Regions from separate parts of the Streptomyces sp. NPDC001194 genome, predicted to be linked through region 1. Evidence: riboswitches for the same ligand, from Rfam matches in the RefSeq annotation. Region 1 holds a riboswitch; each other region holds the start of a gene.
What was found. A riboswitch is a leader RNA that binds a small molecule or an ion and turns the genes downstream of it on or off. The one in region 1 is predicted to bind thiamine pyrophosphate.

Region 1 (5,047 bases):
CGTCTTCAAGCTGCTGCTCTTCGTCGCCCTCGTCGGCGGCCTGGTCTTCATCGTGAAGAAGTTCTCCGGCAGCGGTTCGAAGTCCTCCTCCCGCGACTGGTAGGTCCCGGAGCCCGGGCCCCTGGGCCCCGGGTCAATCCCGGGTGTTAGCCCGGGCGGGGGAACGTCAGGTGGCAAACCGCCCACACCGCGGGAATCGGCGGATAGAGTGGCAATCTGTGCCGTTCCCTGGGCATCGGACGCCGATGGTGCCGCACTGACCTGCGGTTTTATCCAGTGCCGGCTGAGCACGACCCCCAGGATTCACGGCGCGTGCGGGGGCGGCCCCCGCAGGGCGGACCCTCCCCAGGTCCGCTGCCACGGCTGGGGGTGGGCTTTGTCTTCGGTTCACAATGCCGGTGTGCCGACGCTGATCGGTTCGGTGCAGCGCGCGTTGAGGCTGCTCGAAGCAGTGGGTTCCCACAGCGAGGGGGCCCCGGCGAAACAACTGGCGCGCGAAGCCGGGCTCCCCCTCCCCACCGCGTACCACCTGCTGCGCACCCTCACCCACGAGGGCTATCTGCGGCGTGAGGGCGGAGTGTTCGTGCTCGGCGCCGCCGCCGGGCGGCTGGCGGGCGGCGGGCTGCAGCAGAAACGTCGCAGCATGATCCTCGACTCCCTCGCGCACTTTCGCGACGCGGTCGGGGCCCCCGTCTACTTCGCGGTGTTCCGTGAGGGTGAGATCGAGCTCGTGGGAGTTTCGGACACCCCGGCCAGCCCCGCCGTCGAGGAGTGGGCCGATTTCCGCGCGACCGGGCATGCGCACGCCATCGGGCAGTGCCTGCTGGCCCAGCTCGACGAGAAGACGCGCAAGGACTACTACGTGCGGCGCCCCGTCGAGGCCGTCACCCAGTACACCGTCCGGGACCAGAGCGCCCTCGAACACCGCATCGGCGCCCTCGGACGCATGGAGCCGGTTACGGAGCGTCAGGAGTACGCGCTGGGCACTGTCTGTGCGGCCATCCCCATCACCGCGGGCGATACCGCAGCAACAATGGCGATTTCCCTCCCTTTGCACCAGGAGGAACGATTGCTGTATGTGGTCGATCGACTACGGAGTGAAGTAGGCGCGCTGTTGAGCACCCTCTCGTTCTCTATCAGTATCTGAAAACTCACTCCTTGTGATCTGCATGACCTTCCACCACCCTTGTCAAGAGGGCCCTGGGGGTTCATTCCTGGCCACTTCCACTACAGCGGGGTAGTCCATGCGCGAGTCGGTACAGGCAGAGGTCATGATGAGCTTCCTCGTTTCCGAGGAGCTCTCCTTCCGGATCCCGGTGGAACTCCGGTACGACACCCGTGACCCCTACGCAGTGCGCCTGACGTTCCACCTTCCCGGAGACGCCCCCGTGACCTGGGCATTCGGCCGGGAGCTGCTCCTCGACGGCATCAACAAGCCGTGCGGCGACGGCGATGTGCACATCGCCCCCACCGATCCCGAGGAGTTGTCCGACGTCCACATCCGGCTCCAGGTCGGCTGCGACCGGGCGCTGTTCCGCGCCGGAGCGGCCCCGCTCGTCGCGTTCCTCGACCGTACCGACCGGCTTGTTCCGCTCGGTCAGGAGCGCAACCTGGGCAACTTCGAGGAAGACCTCGACGAGGCACTGGACCGGATCCTGGCGGAGCCGCAGCAGAACGAGCAGAACGCGGGCTGAGGGACCCGACCGGAAGAGCCGGTCAGGCCGACCGCGCGAGCCGGACGGACCGCACGAGCCGAGTCGCCCCGGGCCCCCGAGCCACCCGGGTCGCTCAGCGCTTGCGCCGCCGCCCCCGGCCGCCGCGGGCCGGCACCGAAGCCGCCGCTCCGGCCGGGGATCCCGGCCGGTCGGCGGAGACCACCAGCGCGGCGAGCGCGGTGGTCACCGGGACCGAGGCCACCAGGCCGATCGACCCGACGAGGGTCCGCACGATCTCCTCCGCGACCAGCTCGCTGTTGGCCACCGATCCCATGCTGCTGTTCGCGATCGAGAACAGCAGCAGCAGCGGAAGTGCCGCGCCCGCGTAGGCCAGCACCAGGGTGTTCACCACCGAGGCGATGTGGTCGCGGCCGATCCGGATGGCCGCCCGGTACAGGGCGCGGGACCCCATCGACGAATCGGCCTGGTGGAGTTCCCAGACCGCCGATGTCTGGGTGACCGTCACATCGTCGAGCACACCGAGCGATCCGATGATCACGCCCGCGAGCAGCAGACCGCTCATGTCGATGTCCGGGTAGAGCCCGTGGATCAGCCCCGTGTTGTCGTCGGTGTTGCCGCTGAGGAACGCCCAGTCGACGAACACCGAGCCGAGCAGCCCGATCAGCAGCAGCGAGACGAGCGTGCCCAGGACGGCGACGGACGTACGGGCGCTCAGGCCATGACACATGTAGAGCGCGATGAGCATGATCGCGCTGGCCCCGACGACCGCGACGACCAGTGGGTTCGAGCCCTGCAGGATCGCCGGGAGGATGAAGAGGGTCAGCACGCCGAAGCTGACGACCAGCGCGATCAGCGCGAACATGCCGCGCATCCGCCCGACGACGACCACGGCGACCGCGAAGATGCCGGCCAGCACCGCCAGGGGGAGCTTGCGGTTCACGTCGACCACCGAGTACTGGAGGTCCCGGGGAGCGTCCGGCGCGTACGCGACGACCACCTCCTGGCCGTTCTCCAACTGCCGTGGCGCTCCGGGCTGCACGATCTCGACGAACGTGCGGCCCTTGTCCGGCCCGGTGGCGACCTCGACGGTGGCCTTCTTGCAGTCACCGGTCTGCTGGGCCCGGGCCTCGCGGCCCTCCGGAGTGGAGACGCTCCCCGTGGTCGGCACCTGTGAGGCGTTCACCGATTTGCAGTCGACCTGTTCGAGCGCGACGACCGTGCCCTGCTGGGTCTGCCGGTCGAAGCCGACCCCGGAGCGCTCGTGGGCGGGGGCGCCGCCCGGCCAGAGCACCACCATGCCGACGAAGACGGCGACGGCGAAGGGGATCAGGACCGCGGCGATGACCTTGCGCAGGTGCTTCGAGACGGGAGCAGCCGGTCCGTGGCCGTGGGAATGACCATGGGAGTGGCCCTGGGGCTGACCCTGGGACGGGCTCTGGTCATGCCCGTGGTCATGCCCGTGGCCCACGTGTGCGTGGTCGGCGTGACCCGGGTGCTCGGTGGGCGTGGAGGGAGGCTGCGGCGAGGACGTCACCGGCAGATCATCGCAAGAGTTGAGGGGGCCCACTGTTCAGCACGCCACAAATGACGCTAGCGTGGGGGCACCTTTGCACAACGCGGGAGCTCGGAGCACCGGGCTGAGAGGGCGCTGATCACCGTACGCGCAGCACATATGCGTACGGGAAGAGGCTGCGTCGACCGCCGAACCTGTTACCGGGTAATGCCGGCGTAGGGAGATCAGGTCTCATGACCATTCAGGACGCACGCACGCCTGCCGTCAGCCAGGACGCCGACGGCCAGACCGAGCGCCAGCCCGGCTGGCACAAGGGATACCTGGCCGGCTCCCGGCCCGACCTCCGGGTGCCGGTCCGCCAGGTCCACCTCACCAACGGCAAGGACGTGACGCTCTACGACACGTCCGGGCCGTACACCGACCCGCAGATCGAGACCGACGTACGGCGCGGCCTGGCCCCGCTGCGCGAGAACTGGATCATCGGCCGCGGCGACACCGAGGAGTACGCGGGCCGGCCGGTGCGGCCCGAGGACGACGGCATCAAGCACACCTCGCCGCGGGGTGGCCTCAAGAACCTCGACGCGGTCTTCCCGGGCCGCCCGCGTCAGCCCCGCCGGGGCCGTGACGGCGCTGCCGTCACACAGCTCGCGTACGCCCGACGCGGCGAGATCACCCCGGAGATGGAGTACGTCGCGATCCGCGAGAACGTCTCCCCCGAGGTCGTCCGCGAGGAGATCGCCGCAGGTCGCGCGGTGCTTCCCGCGAACGTGAACCACCCGGAGATCGAGCCGATGATCATCGGCAAGCGGTTCCTGGTGAAGGTCAACGCCAACATCGGCAACTCCGCGGTCACCTCCTCCATCGAGGAGGAGGTCGACAAGATGACCTGGGCCACCAAGTGGGGTGCCGACACGGTCATGGACCTCTCGACCGGCCGCAACATCCACACCACCCGCGAGTGGGTGCTGCGCAACTCCCCGGTCCCGATCGGCACCGTGCCGCTGTACCAGGCGCTGGAGAAGGTCGACGGCCGCGCCGAGGAACTGACCTGGGAGATCTACAAGGACACGGTCATCGAGCAGGCCGAGCAGGGCGTCGACTACATGACGGTCCACGCCGGCGTGCTGCTGCCGTACGTGCCGCTGACCGCCCGCCGCAAGACCGGCATCGTCTCCCGCGGCGGCTCGATCATGGCCGCCTGGTGTCTCGCGCACCACAAGGAGAACTTCCTCTACACGAACTTCGAGGAGCTCTGCGAGATCCTCGCGACGTACGACGTCACGTACTCGCTGGGCGACGGCCTGCGCCCCGGCTCCATCGCCGACGCCAACGACGCGGCGCAGTTCGCGGAGCTGAAGACGCTGGGTGAGCTGAACACGATCGCCAAGCGGCACAACGTGCAGACCATGATCGAGGGCCCGGGCCACGTCCCGATGCACAAGATCAAGGAGAACATCGACCTCCAGCAGGAGATCTGCGAGGAGGCGCCGTTCTACACGCTCGGCCCGCTGACGACGGACGTCGCCCCGGCGTACGACCACATCACCTCGGGCATCGGCGCCGCGATGATCGCCTGGTGGGGCACTGCGATGCTCTGCTACGTCACGCCGAAGGAGCACCTGGGCCTGCCCAACCGCGACGACGTGAAGACCGGTGTCATCACGTACAAGATCGCGGCGCACGCGGCGGACCTCGCCAAGGGCCACCCGGGTGCCCAGGAGTGGGACGACGCCCTGTCGGACGCGCGCTTCGAGTTCCGCTGGGAGGACCAGTTCAACCTGGCCCTCGACCCGGACACGGCCCGCGAGTTCCACGACGAGACGCTCCCGGCCGAGCCGGCCAAGACCGCGCACTTCTG
Region 2 (5,047 bases), on a different contig from region 1:
CCGCCCCGGCATCTCGCCGACCTCACCCCCGAGGAGCGTCGCGAGGCGGTCGCCGCGATCGGCGAGAAGCCTTTCCGGGCCAAGCAGCTCTCGCAGCACTACTTCGCCCGGTACGCGCACGACCCGGCCGAGTGGACCGACATCCCGGCGGGCTCGCGCGAGAAGCTCCGCGACGAGCTGCTGCCGGACCTGATGAGCGTCATCCGCCACATCTCGTGCGACGACGACACCACGCGCAAGACCCTGTGGAAGCTGCACGACGGCACCCTCGTCGAGTCCGTGCTCATGCGCTACCCCGACCGGGTCACCATGTGCATCTCCTCGCAGGCCGGCTGCGGCATGAACTGCCCGTTCTGCGCCACCGGCCAGGCGGGCCTGGACCGCAACCTGTCCACCGCCGAGATCGTCCACCAGATCGTCGACGGCATGCGCGCGCTGCGCGACGGCGAGGTCCCCGGCGGCCCGGCCCGGCTGTCCAACATCGTCTTCATGGGCATGGGCGAGCCGCTGGCCAACTACAAGCGGGTCGTCGGCGCCATCCGCCGCCTCACCGACCCCGAGCCCGACGGCCTCGGCCTGTCGCAGCGCGGCATCACCGTCTCCACCGTCGGCCTGGTCCCGGCGATGCTGCGCTTCGCCGACGAGGGCTTCAAGTGCCGCCTCGCGGTCTCGCTGCACGCCCCGGACGACGAGCTGCGCGACACCCTCGTCCCCGTGAACACCCGCTGGAAGGTCCGCGAGGTCCTCGACGCGGCCTGGGAGTACGCCGAGAAGTCCGGCCGCCGGATCTCCATCGAGTACGCCCTGATCCGCGACATCAACGACCAGGCCTGGCGCGGCGACCTCCTCGGCCGGCTGCTCAAGGGCAAGCGCGTCCACGTCAACCTGATCCCGCTGAACCCGACGCCGGGCTCGAAGTGGACCGCCTCGCGCCCCGAGGACGAGAGGGCCTTCGTCGAGGCCATCGCCCGCCACGGCGTGCCGGTGACCGTACGGGACACCCGTGGCCAGGAGATCGACGGCGCGTGCGGCCAGCTGGCGGCCTCGGAGCGCTAGCCTGCGGTTTTCGCGGGCCCGATTCGGCCACGGGGTACCCTGTGGCCGAACCAATTGCATATTCCGACAGGGGAGCGCCACAGCGCTGAGAGTGCGGTAACCGTCATCCGCAGACCCTCTGAACCTCGCCCCGGTCATTCGGGGTAGGAAGTTCGGTCATCACTCAAGCTGTTGCGCCCTGCCCGGCGACCGCTCGCACTGAGCGCCGGGCAGGGCCGCGTCTTCTCCTGGTCATCCCAGGAGGAATTCACCAGTGAGCACCACCAAGAAGTTCGCGGGCGCGGCGCTCGCGGCCGCGCTCGGCGTCGCCACGCTCAGCGCCTGCGGCGGCGGCGACGCCAAGGACGAGTCCGCGGGTTCCGGCGAGACACCGAAGTCCAAGACGGTCACGCTCGTCTCGCACGACTCCTTCAACGTGACCGACACGGTCCTCAAGGAGTTCGAGCAGCAGAGCGGCTACACCGTGAAGGTCCTGAAGTCCGGGGACGCGGGCGCCGCCCTCAACCAGGAGATCCTCACCAAGGGCTCCCCGCGGGGCGACGTCTTCTTCGGTGTGGACAACACGCTGCTCTCGCGCGCCCTCGACAACGGCATCTTCACGCCGTACGAGGTCAAGGGCCTCGCGGACGTGAAGCCCGAGTACGTGCTCGACAAGGAGCACCGGGTCACGCCCGTCGACTCCGGCGACATCTGCGTCAACTACGACAAGGCGTACTTCGCCGACAAGAAGATCGCCCCGCCGCAGACGCTGGACGACCTGGTCAAGCCGGAGTACAAGAACCTGCTGGTCACCGAGAACGCGGCGACCTCCTCGCCCGGCCTCGGCTTCCTGCTCGCCTCCGTCGGCAAGTACGGCGAAGAGGGCTGGAAGGACTACTGGAGCAAGCTCAAGGCCAACGGCGTCGAGGTCGTCGACGGCTGGGAGCAGGCCTACAACGAGCGCTTCTCCGGCTCCGCGGGCGGCAAGAAGGCCAAGGGCGACCGGCCGCTGGTCGTCTCGTACGCCTCCAGCCCGCCGGTCGAGGTCCTGTACGGCGAGCCGCAGCCGGCCGAGGCCCCCACGGGCGTGGCCACCGGCACCTGCTTCCGCCAGGTCGAGTTCGCGGGCCTGCTCAAGGGCGCGAAGAACGAGGAGGGCGGCAAGGCGCTCCTCGACTTCCTGGTGAGCAAGAAGTTCCAGGAGGACATGCCGCTCCAGATGTTCGTGAACCCGGTGGTGAAGGACGCCAAGCTGCCGGAGCTGTTCACGAAGCACGGCGTGGTCGTCGAGAAGCCCGAGAACGTCGCTCCCGAGACCATCGCCAAGAACCGTGAGCAGTGGGTCAAGGCATGGTCCGCGCTCGTCGTGAAGTAGGACGCGAGAGCGCACGCGGTACGGCCGTCCGGCTCCTGCTGATGGCCGTGCCGCTCGCCTTCTTCGGGCTGTTCTTCGCCTATCCGGTGGCCGCGATCGTCGGCCGAGGGCTCAAGACCGACGAGGGCTGGCAGTTCGGGCGGATCGGCGAGGTGCTGAGCCGGCCCGACATCGCCGACGTGCTCTGGTTCACCACCTGGCAGGCGTTCGCATCCACGGTGCTCACGCTCCTGATCGCACTCCCCGGCGCGTACGTCTTCGCGCGCTTCGAGTTCCCCGGCAAACAGCTGCTGCGGGCGGTGGTCACGGTCCCGTTCGTCCTGCCGACGGTGGTGGTCGGCACCGCCTTCCTGGCACTGGTCGGGCGCGGCGGACTGCTGGACGAGCTGTGGGGCGTCCGGCTGGACACGACCGTGTGGGCGATCCTGCTCGCGCACGTCTTCTTCAACTACGCCGTCGTCGTACGGACGGTCGGCGGGCTCTGGGCGCAGCTGGACCCGCGCCAGGAGGAGGCCGCCCGGGTGCTGGGCGCCGGGCGGTTCGCCGCCTGGCGGCGGGTGACGCTGCCCGCGCTCGGGCCGGCGGTGGCCGCCGCCTCGCTGATGGTGTTCCTCTTCACGTTCACCTCCTTCGGCGTCGTACAGATCCTCGGCGGGCCCTCGTACGCCACCCTGGAAGTGGAGGTCTACCGCCAGACCGCGCAGCTGCTCGACCTGCCGACGGCCGCCGTCCTCACGATGGTCCAGTTCGTGGCGGTCGGCCTGATCCTCGGGATCCACGCCTGGACCGTGCGCCGGCGCGAGACCGCACTGCGGCTCGTGGACCCGGCGCGGACCGGGCACCGGCCGAGCGGGCCGGCGCAGCGGGCCCTGCTGGGCGGGGTGCTGCTGACGGTGGCGCTGCTGATCGTGGCCCCGCTGGCGGTGCTGGTGGAACGCTCCCTCGACGCGCCCGGCGGGTACGGGTTCGGCTTCTACCGGGCGCTCCAGGACGCGGGCGCCGGTGGCGGAACGTTCCTGGTGCCCCCGCTGGAGGCCATCTGGAACTCCCTGCAGTACGCGCTCGCCGCCACCGCCATCGCCTTGGGCGTCGGGGGGCTCGCGGCCGCGGCACTGACCCGGCGCGCGGGCCGGTTCGTGCGCGGGTTCGATGCGCTGCTGATGCTCCCGCTCGGGGTGTCGGCGGTGACGGTCGGCTTCGGATTCCTGATCACCCTGGACGAGCCGCCGCTGGATCTGCGGACCTCGTGGATCCTGGTGCCGCTCGCGCAGGCGCTGGTGGGAGTGCCCTTCGTCGTGCGGACGATGCTGCCGGTGCTGCGTGCGGTGGACGCGCGGCTGCGCGAGGCCGCCGCCGTCCTCGGGGCGTCGCCGCTGCGGGCCTGGCGGGAGGTGGACCTGCCGCTGGTGCGGCGGGCGCTGCTGATCGCGGCCGGTTTCGCCTTCGCCGTCTCCCTGGGGGAGTTCGGCGCGACCGTCTTCATCGCCCGGCCCGACCGGCCGACGCTGCCGGTGGCCGTGGCACGGCTGCTGGGGCGGGCCGGTGAGATGAACTACGGGCAGGCGATGGCCCTGAGCACGATTCTGATGCTGGTGTGCGCGGTGTCCCTGCTGGTGCTGGAGCGGCTGCGCCCCGACAAGACCTCGGGAGAGTTCTGATGACGTTGCTCGAACTGGCCGGGGTCTCGGTCCGCTTCGGCGAGCGTGCCGTCGTCGACGCGGTCGACCTGGACGTCGCCGAGCACGAGACCGTGTGCGTGCTCGGGCCCAGCGGAAGCGGCAAGTCCACCCTGCTGCGGGTGGTGGCCGGGCTCCAGCCCGTTTCGGCGGGGCGGGTCCTGCTGGGCGGGGCGGACCAGGCCAAGGTGCCGGTGCACCGGCGCGGGGTCGGCCTGATGTTCCAGGACCACCAGCTGTTCCCGCACCGGGACGTGGGCGGGAACGTCGCGTTCGGGCTGCGCATGCGGGGCTCCGGGCGCGGGTTCGCGCCGGGGCCCGGGCGAGGCGCGTACGAGGCACGGGTCGCGGAGTTGCTGGAGCTGGTCGGGCTCCCCGGGGCCCAGGGCCGCTCGGTGGCTTCGCTGTCGGGCGGCGAGCAGCAGCGGGTCGCCCTGGCCCGGGCGCTGGCCCCCTCGCCGCGGCTGCTGATGCTGGACGAACCGCTGGGGCAGCTCGACCGGGGGCTGCGCGAGCGGCTGGTGGTGGAGCTGCGGGGGCTGTTCTCCCGGCTCGGGACCACGGTGCTGGCCGTCACGCACGACCAGGGGGAGGCCTTCGCACTGGCCGACCGGGTGGTGGTGATGCGCGACGGGCGGATCGCGCAGGCCGGGACCCCGCTGGAGGTGTGGCAGCGGCCGGCTTCGGAGTTCGTGGCGCGCTTCCTCGGCTTCGAGAACGTGATCCCGGCGGTGGTGGCGGGCGGGGCCGCGGCGACGGCGTGGGGGAAGGTGCGGGTGCCGGCCGGGTCGCCGGAAGGGGAGCGGCGCATTCTGATCCGGCCGGCCGGAGTCGTGCTCGACGCCGACGGACTGCGCTGCGAGGTGCTCGCGCGGACGTTCCGCGGCACGCACGTCGCCTTGCGGCTGCGGCCGGAGGCGGGGCCGGAGCTGGAGGCGGAGTGCGGGCTGGCCGGTGCGCC
Region 3 (5,047 bases), on a different contig from region 1:
CGGCGCCTGCTCCGGCGTGGCCCCGGGCCGCTCCGGGAGCTCCAGCCGGGACGTCCGGTCCACGGGCGGCTGCGCCGTGAGGGGGCGCGGGATCACGCTCGTGCGGTCCTCGGTGGCACTGCGGTCTTCGGCACGCGCCTGCGGCGGTACGGCGTCCAGCTCGGCGTCGCCGAGCAGCGCGCGGGCGTCGAGGGTCAGCCCGAGCAGCCCGGCGGCGTCGGTGGGCCGCAGCTCCGGATCGCGGGCGGTCGCGTACGTGACGAGCTGGTCCAGGATGCCGGGCAGCCCCGGGACGGCGGCCGACGGGGGCGGCACGTCCTCGTGGAGGTGCTGGTAGAGGACCTGGGCGGGGGTGCCGCCGGTGTGCGGCTTGGAGCCGGTGAGCATCTCGTACAGCACGACGCCGCAGGCGTAGACGTCCACGCGGGTGTCGGTGACGCCGTTCTCGATCTGCTCGGGGGCGAGGTAGGAGACGGTGCCGAGGACGGCGCCGGTGGTGCTGGTGACGGTGTCGACGGAGCGGACCAGGCCGAAGTCGGCCACCTTGACCCGGCCGTCGTCGCCGATCAGGACGTTCTCCGGCTTCATGTCGCGGTGCACGAACCCGGCGCGGTGGGCGGCGCCGAGGGCCGCGAGGACCGGTTCGAGGATGTCGAGGGCCGCCCGGGGCCGGAGCGCACCGCGCTCGCGCAGCACGTCGCGCAGGGTGCAGCCGGAGACGTACTCCATGGCGAGGTACGTGTACGGCCCGTCGGTGCCCTGGTCGAAGACGGCGACGACGTTGGGGTGCGCGAGGCGGGCCACGGACTTGGCCTCGCGGATGAAGCGGTCGACGAAGCCGGCGTCGGCGGCGAGCGCCGGGTGCATCACCTTGAGGGCGAGCACGCGGTCGAGGCGGGTGTCGACGGCCCGGTAGACCGTCGCCATGCCGCCGGCCGCGATGCGCGCGTCCACGCGGTAGCGGCCGTCGAGTGTCTGCCCGACGAGGGGGTCATCCAGGGTCGTGTCCACCCGGCGATTCTACGAGCCGGTGCGTCGGGGCCGTGCGGGGTGTCCAGGCTTGCAGCGCAGCCGTGACATGGACGGGCGTACGGGGCTCACGGCGCGGGCCCGCGCCGTGAGCCCCGTCCCCTCCCCGCTCCGTCAGAACGCCGGGCGTTCCGGGTCCAGGGCGGCTCGGCCCGTGGTGGGGGAGGAGGGTTCCGCGAAGCGGCGCTGGGGGATGCGTCCCGCGCGGTGCGCCAGCCGGCCCGCCGAAACCGCGTCACGCATGGCCGCCGCCATCAGGACCGGGAACTGGGCCCGGGTCACCGCCGACGCCAGCATCACCGCCGCGCACCCCAGCTCCATCGCCAGCGCCACGTCCGAGGCCGTGCCCGCCCCCGCGTCGAGGATCACCGGGACCCCGGCCCGCTCCGCGATCAGCTCGAAGTTGTGCGGGTTGCGGATGCCCATCCCCGAGCCGATCGGCGACCCCAGCGGCATGATCGCCGCGCAGCCCGCGTCCTCCAGCTTGCGCGCCAGCACCGGGTCGTCGTTCGTGTAGGGCAGCACCGTGAAGCCCTCGTCGACCAGCGTCTCGGCCGCGTCCAGCAGCTCCACCCCGTCGGGAAGCAGCGTCCGCTCGTCCGCCACGACCTCCAGCTTGATCCAGTCCGTGCCCAGCGCCTCCCGTGCGAGGCGCGCCGTCAGCACCGCCTCGCCCGCCGTGAAGCACCCCGCCGTGTTGGGCAGTACGGAGATGCCCAGGCGCGTCAGCACCGACAGGACGGAGCCCTGCACCGTCGGGTCCAGCCGCCGCATCGCCACCGTCGTGAGCTCCGTGCCGGACGCGACCAGCGCCCGTTCCAGGACGTCCAGGCTCGGCGCCCCGCCCGTCCCCATGATCAGACGGGACGAGAAGGTCCGGCCGCCCAGCTCGAAAGCGTCGTCCGCCATCGCGCTCAGCCCCCCTGCACCGCGGTGAGGACCTCGACCCGGTCGCCCTCGCCCACCGCCGTGAGCGGCCACTGGCGGCGCGGGACCACGGTCTCGTTCAGTGCGGCCGCGACCCCGGACGGGGCCGTGGTCAAGGTGGCGACCACCGCGTCGAGCGTGGTGCCGGCCGCGATCTCGCGCGGCTCGCCGTTGACGGAGATGGTCATGCGTACGACTCCTGACGTGCGGTGGAGAACCGGCGCGGGCTGAACGGGCGGGCGATCTCGGGCAGCGTGCCGGTGGTCAGCAGCCGGGCCATCACGTCGCCGGTGAGGGGGGTCAGCAGCACCCCGTTGCGGTAGTGCCCGGTGGCCAGGTGCAGGCCGGGCAGGTCGGTCGGGCCCAGCAGCGGGGCGTTGTCCGGGGATCCCGGCCGCAGCCCGGCCCGGGTCTCGGTCAGCGGCAGTTCGGTGATGCCGGGCACCAACTCGTGTGCGTCGCGCAGAAGTTCGTACACCCCGCCCGCGGTGACCGTGGTGTCCCAGCCGAGTTCCTCGCTGGTGGCCCCGATGACGAGCTCGCCGTTCTCGCGCGGCACCAGGTACACGTGGCTGCCGCGCACCACCGCCCGCACCGTCCGCGACAGGAACGGCGCGTACGCCGGCGGCACCGCGAGCCGCAGCACCTGCCCCTTCACCGGCCGTACGGGAGGCAGCACCTGCTCCGGTACGCCGGCCAGCCGGCCGCTGAGCGAGCCCGCGGCCAGGACCACCTGGTCCGCGCGCAGCTCCGTGCCGTCGTCGAGCCGTACGCCGACGGCCCGGTCGGCCGCGGTCAGCAGCCGCTCCGCGGCCGCCCTGCGGATCTCCACGCCGGCGCCCTCGCAGGCGGCCAGCAGCGCGGCCGCCAGCCGGCGCGGGTCGACCTGGTGGTCCCCGTCCACGCGCAGGCCGCCCCGTACGCCCGGGGCCAGCATCGGCTCCAGGCGGCGGCACTCGCGGCCGGTGAGCCACTCGGACTCCAGGCCGCAGCGGCGCTGGAGGGCGTGCAGCTCCCGCAGGTGGAGCCGGTCGTCGGCGTCGAGGGCGACGGCGAGCGTGCCGCAGGCCCGGTATCCGATGTCCGTCCCGCCGCCGGCCTCGGCCAGCTCGGCGGCGAACTCCGGGTAGCGGGCGGCGGAGGCGAGGTTGAGCCCGAGCAGGGTCTCCTCGCCGTAGTGGAGCTCCGTGACGGCGGCGAGCATGCCGGCCGCGACCTGCGCCGCGCCACCGCCGGGCGCGGGATCGGCGAGTACGGTCCGCAGTCCGTGCTGGGCCGCCCGCCAGGCGGTGACCAGGCCGATGATCCCGCCCCCGATGACGAGGACGTCGGACCCCGCGGCCCGCGCGGATCCGGTGGATGCGACGGATCCCGCGTCGGATCCCTTCCGAGATGAGTGCATGGGCGTCCAGCCCCTCCCTTCGCCGGCATGACCCGGATCAGGTTCGTACGGTCGGAGGCCGCTCAGCCTCCCTCTCAGCCCGGTCCGCCCGGACTCCCGCGATAGGTACGGGCGCCAGCCTAACCCCGCCGCCGGGGGCGGGTAAGGCTGCCTCCCCGGCCGCCGCGCCGGGCCGCTGTTCCTGACGAGCCGTCAGATCGCTAGGCTGGGGGTCGTGAGCGAGCAGACGGAACAGACTCAGAGCGGCGTCGTCATCGTCGGCGCCGGAATGGCCGGAGTGCAGACCGCGGTCGCGCTGCGGGAGCAGGGGTGGCGCGGCCCGATCACCCTGCTGGGTGCCGAGCCGCACCAGCCGTACGACCGGCCTCCGCTGTCGAAGGCGGTGCTGCTCGGCAAAGCCGAGGACTCCGCGTTCGACGTGGACTTCGAGGGGCTCGACGTCGTGCTCCGGCTCGGGGTGGAGGTCACCGGGCTGCGGGCCGCCGAGCGCGAGCTGGACACCGAGGCGGGACCGGTCCCGTACGAGGTCCTGGTCCTGGCGACCGGCGCCGAACCGCTGACCCTGCCCGGGGCCGAGGGCGTCCCCGGCGTGCACCTGCTGCGCACCCTGGACGACGCGGCCCGGCTCCGGCCGGTGCTGGCCCGGACGCCGGCGACCGTGGTGGTCGGAGCGGGCTGGATCGGCGCCGAGTTCGCCACGGCCGCGCGCGAGGTGGGCTGCGCGGTGACCGTGGTCGAGGCGGCGGACCGGGTGCTGGCCGGGGCGCTGCCCGCGGAGGTCGCGGCCCCGATGGCCCACTGGTACGAGGAGGCCGGGGCCGCCCTGCTGACCGGCGCCAAGGTCTCCTCGGTGGAGCCCGGGCGGGTCCTGCTCGCGGACGGGCGGGAGCTGCCGGCCGGAGCGGTGGTGGTGGGCATCGGGGCCCGGCCGGCGACCCGGTGGCTCGCGGACTCCGGGGTCGAGCTCGGGCCGGAGGGCGCGGTCACGGCGGACGAGTACCTGAGGACCACCCTGCCCGGGGTGTACGCGGTCGGCGACTGCGCCTCGTTCCCGTCGGCCCGCTACGGGGCGCGGCTGCTGGTGCACCACTGGGACAACGCCCTGCAGGGACCGCGGGTGGTCGCGGCGAACATCGTGGCCGGGAGCGCGCTGCAGGTGTACGACCCGGTGCCGTACTTCTGGTCGGAGCAGTTCGGGCGCTTCGTGCAGTACGCGGGGCACCACGCGGGCGCCGACGAGCTGGTGTGGCGCGGGGACCCCGCCGAGGCGGGCTGGTCGGTGTGCTGGCTCCGGGGCGGGGCGCTGGCCGCGGTCCTGGCGGTGGGCCGGCCGCGGGACCTGGCGCAGGGGCGGAAGCTGATCGAGGCGGGTACCCCGGTGGACCCGGCCAAGGTCGCCGACTCCGCGGTCCCGCTGAAAGCGGCGCTGGTCTAGGGCGCGCGGGCGGTGCCCGGGGACCCGGACGGGTCGGCCCGGGTACCGGGTGTCGGTCCGAGGTGGCAGGCTTGTGCCCGTGACCGAGATTGACGCAAAGATCGACGCCCTTGTCCCCGCCTGGCTGTACGTCCCCGACATCGCCGAGATGCTCGACATCGAAGTGACCCGGGTCCGCCAGCTGGTCAAGGAAGGTCAGCTGATCGCCGTACGCCGGGGCGAGAACCGTTCGCTCCAGGTGCCCGCCCCCTTCA

Region 2: linked by a shared signal. The riboswitch ahead of ACFY1T_RS19555 (thiamine ABC transporter substrate binding subunit) and the one ahead of thiC (phosphomethylpyrimidine synthase ThiC) in region 1 are both predicted to bind thiamine pyrophosphate.
Region 3: linked by a shared signal. The riboswitch ahead of thiO (glycine oxidase ThiO) and the one ahead of thiC (phosphomethylpyrimidine synthase ThiC) in region 1 are both predicted to bind thiamine pyrophosphate.

Annotation. Positions count from the first base shown of each region.
Region 1 is NZ_JBIAXU010000003.1:461,614-466,660, forward strand. It holds gene ACFY1T_RS10185 (DUF5326 family protein) at 1-103, shown strand, start outside; gene ACFY1T_RS10190 (IclR family transcriptional regulator) at 377-1,147, shown strand; gene ACFY1T_RS10195 (SsgA family sporulation/cell division regulator) at 1,245-1,694, shown strand; gene ACFY1T_RS10200 (YibE/F family protein) at 1,789-3,210, opposite strand; TPP riboswitch at 3,283-3,428, shown strand; gene thiC (phosphomethylpyrimidine synthase ThiC) at 3,423-5,047, shown strand, end outside.
Region 2 is NZ_JBIAXU010000008.1:163,113-168,159, forward strand. It holds gene rlmN (23S rRNA (adenine(2503)-C(2))-methyltransferase RlmN) at 1-1,056, shown strand, start outside; TPP riboswitch at 1,115-1,224, shown strand; gene ACFY1T_RS19555 (thiamine ABC transporter substrate binding subunit) at 1,310-2,410, shown strand; gene ACFY1T_RS19560 (ABC transporter permease) at 2,452-4,068, shown strand; gene ACFY1T_RS19565 (ABC transporter ATP-binding protein) at 4,068-5,047, shown strand, end outside.
Region 3 is NZ_JBIAXU010000002.1:554,306-559,352, forward strand. It holds gene pknB (Stk1 family PASTA domain-containing Ser/Thr kinase) at 1-1,011, opposite strand, end outside; gene ACFY1T_RS07250 (thiazole synthase) at 1,144-1,938, opposite strand; gene thiS (sulfur carrier protein ThiS) at 1,944-2,144, opposite strand; gene thiO (glycine oxidase ThiO) at 2,141-3,358, opposite strand; TPP riboswitch at 3,356-3,468, opposite strand; gene ACFY1T_RS07265 (NAD(P)/FAD-dependent oxidoreductase) at 3,573-4,793, shown strand; gene ACFY1T_RS07270 (Rv2175c family DNA-binding protein) at 4,873-5,047, shown strand, end outside.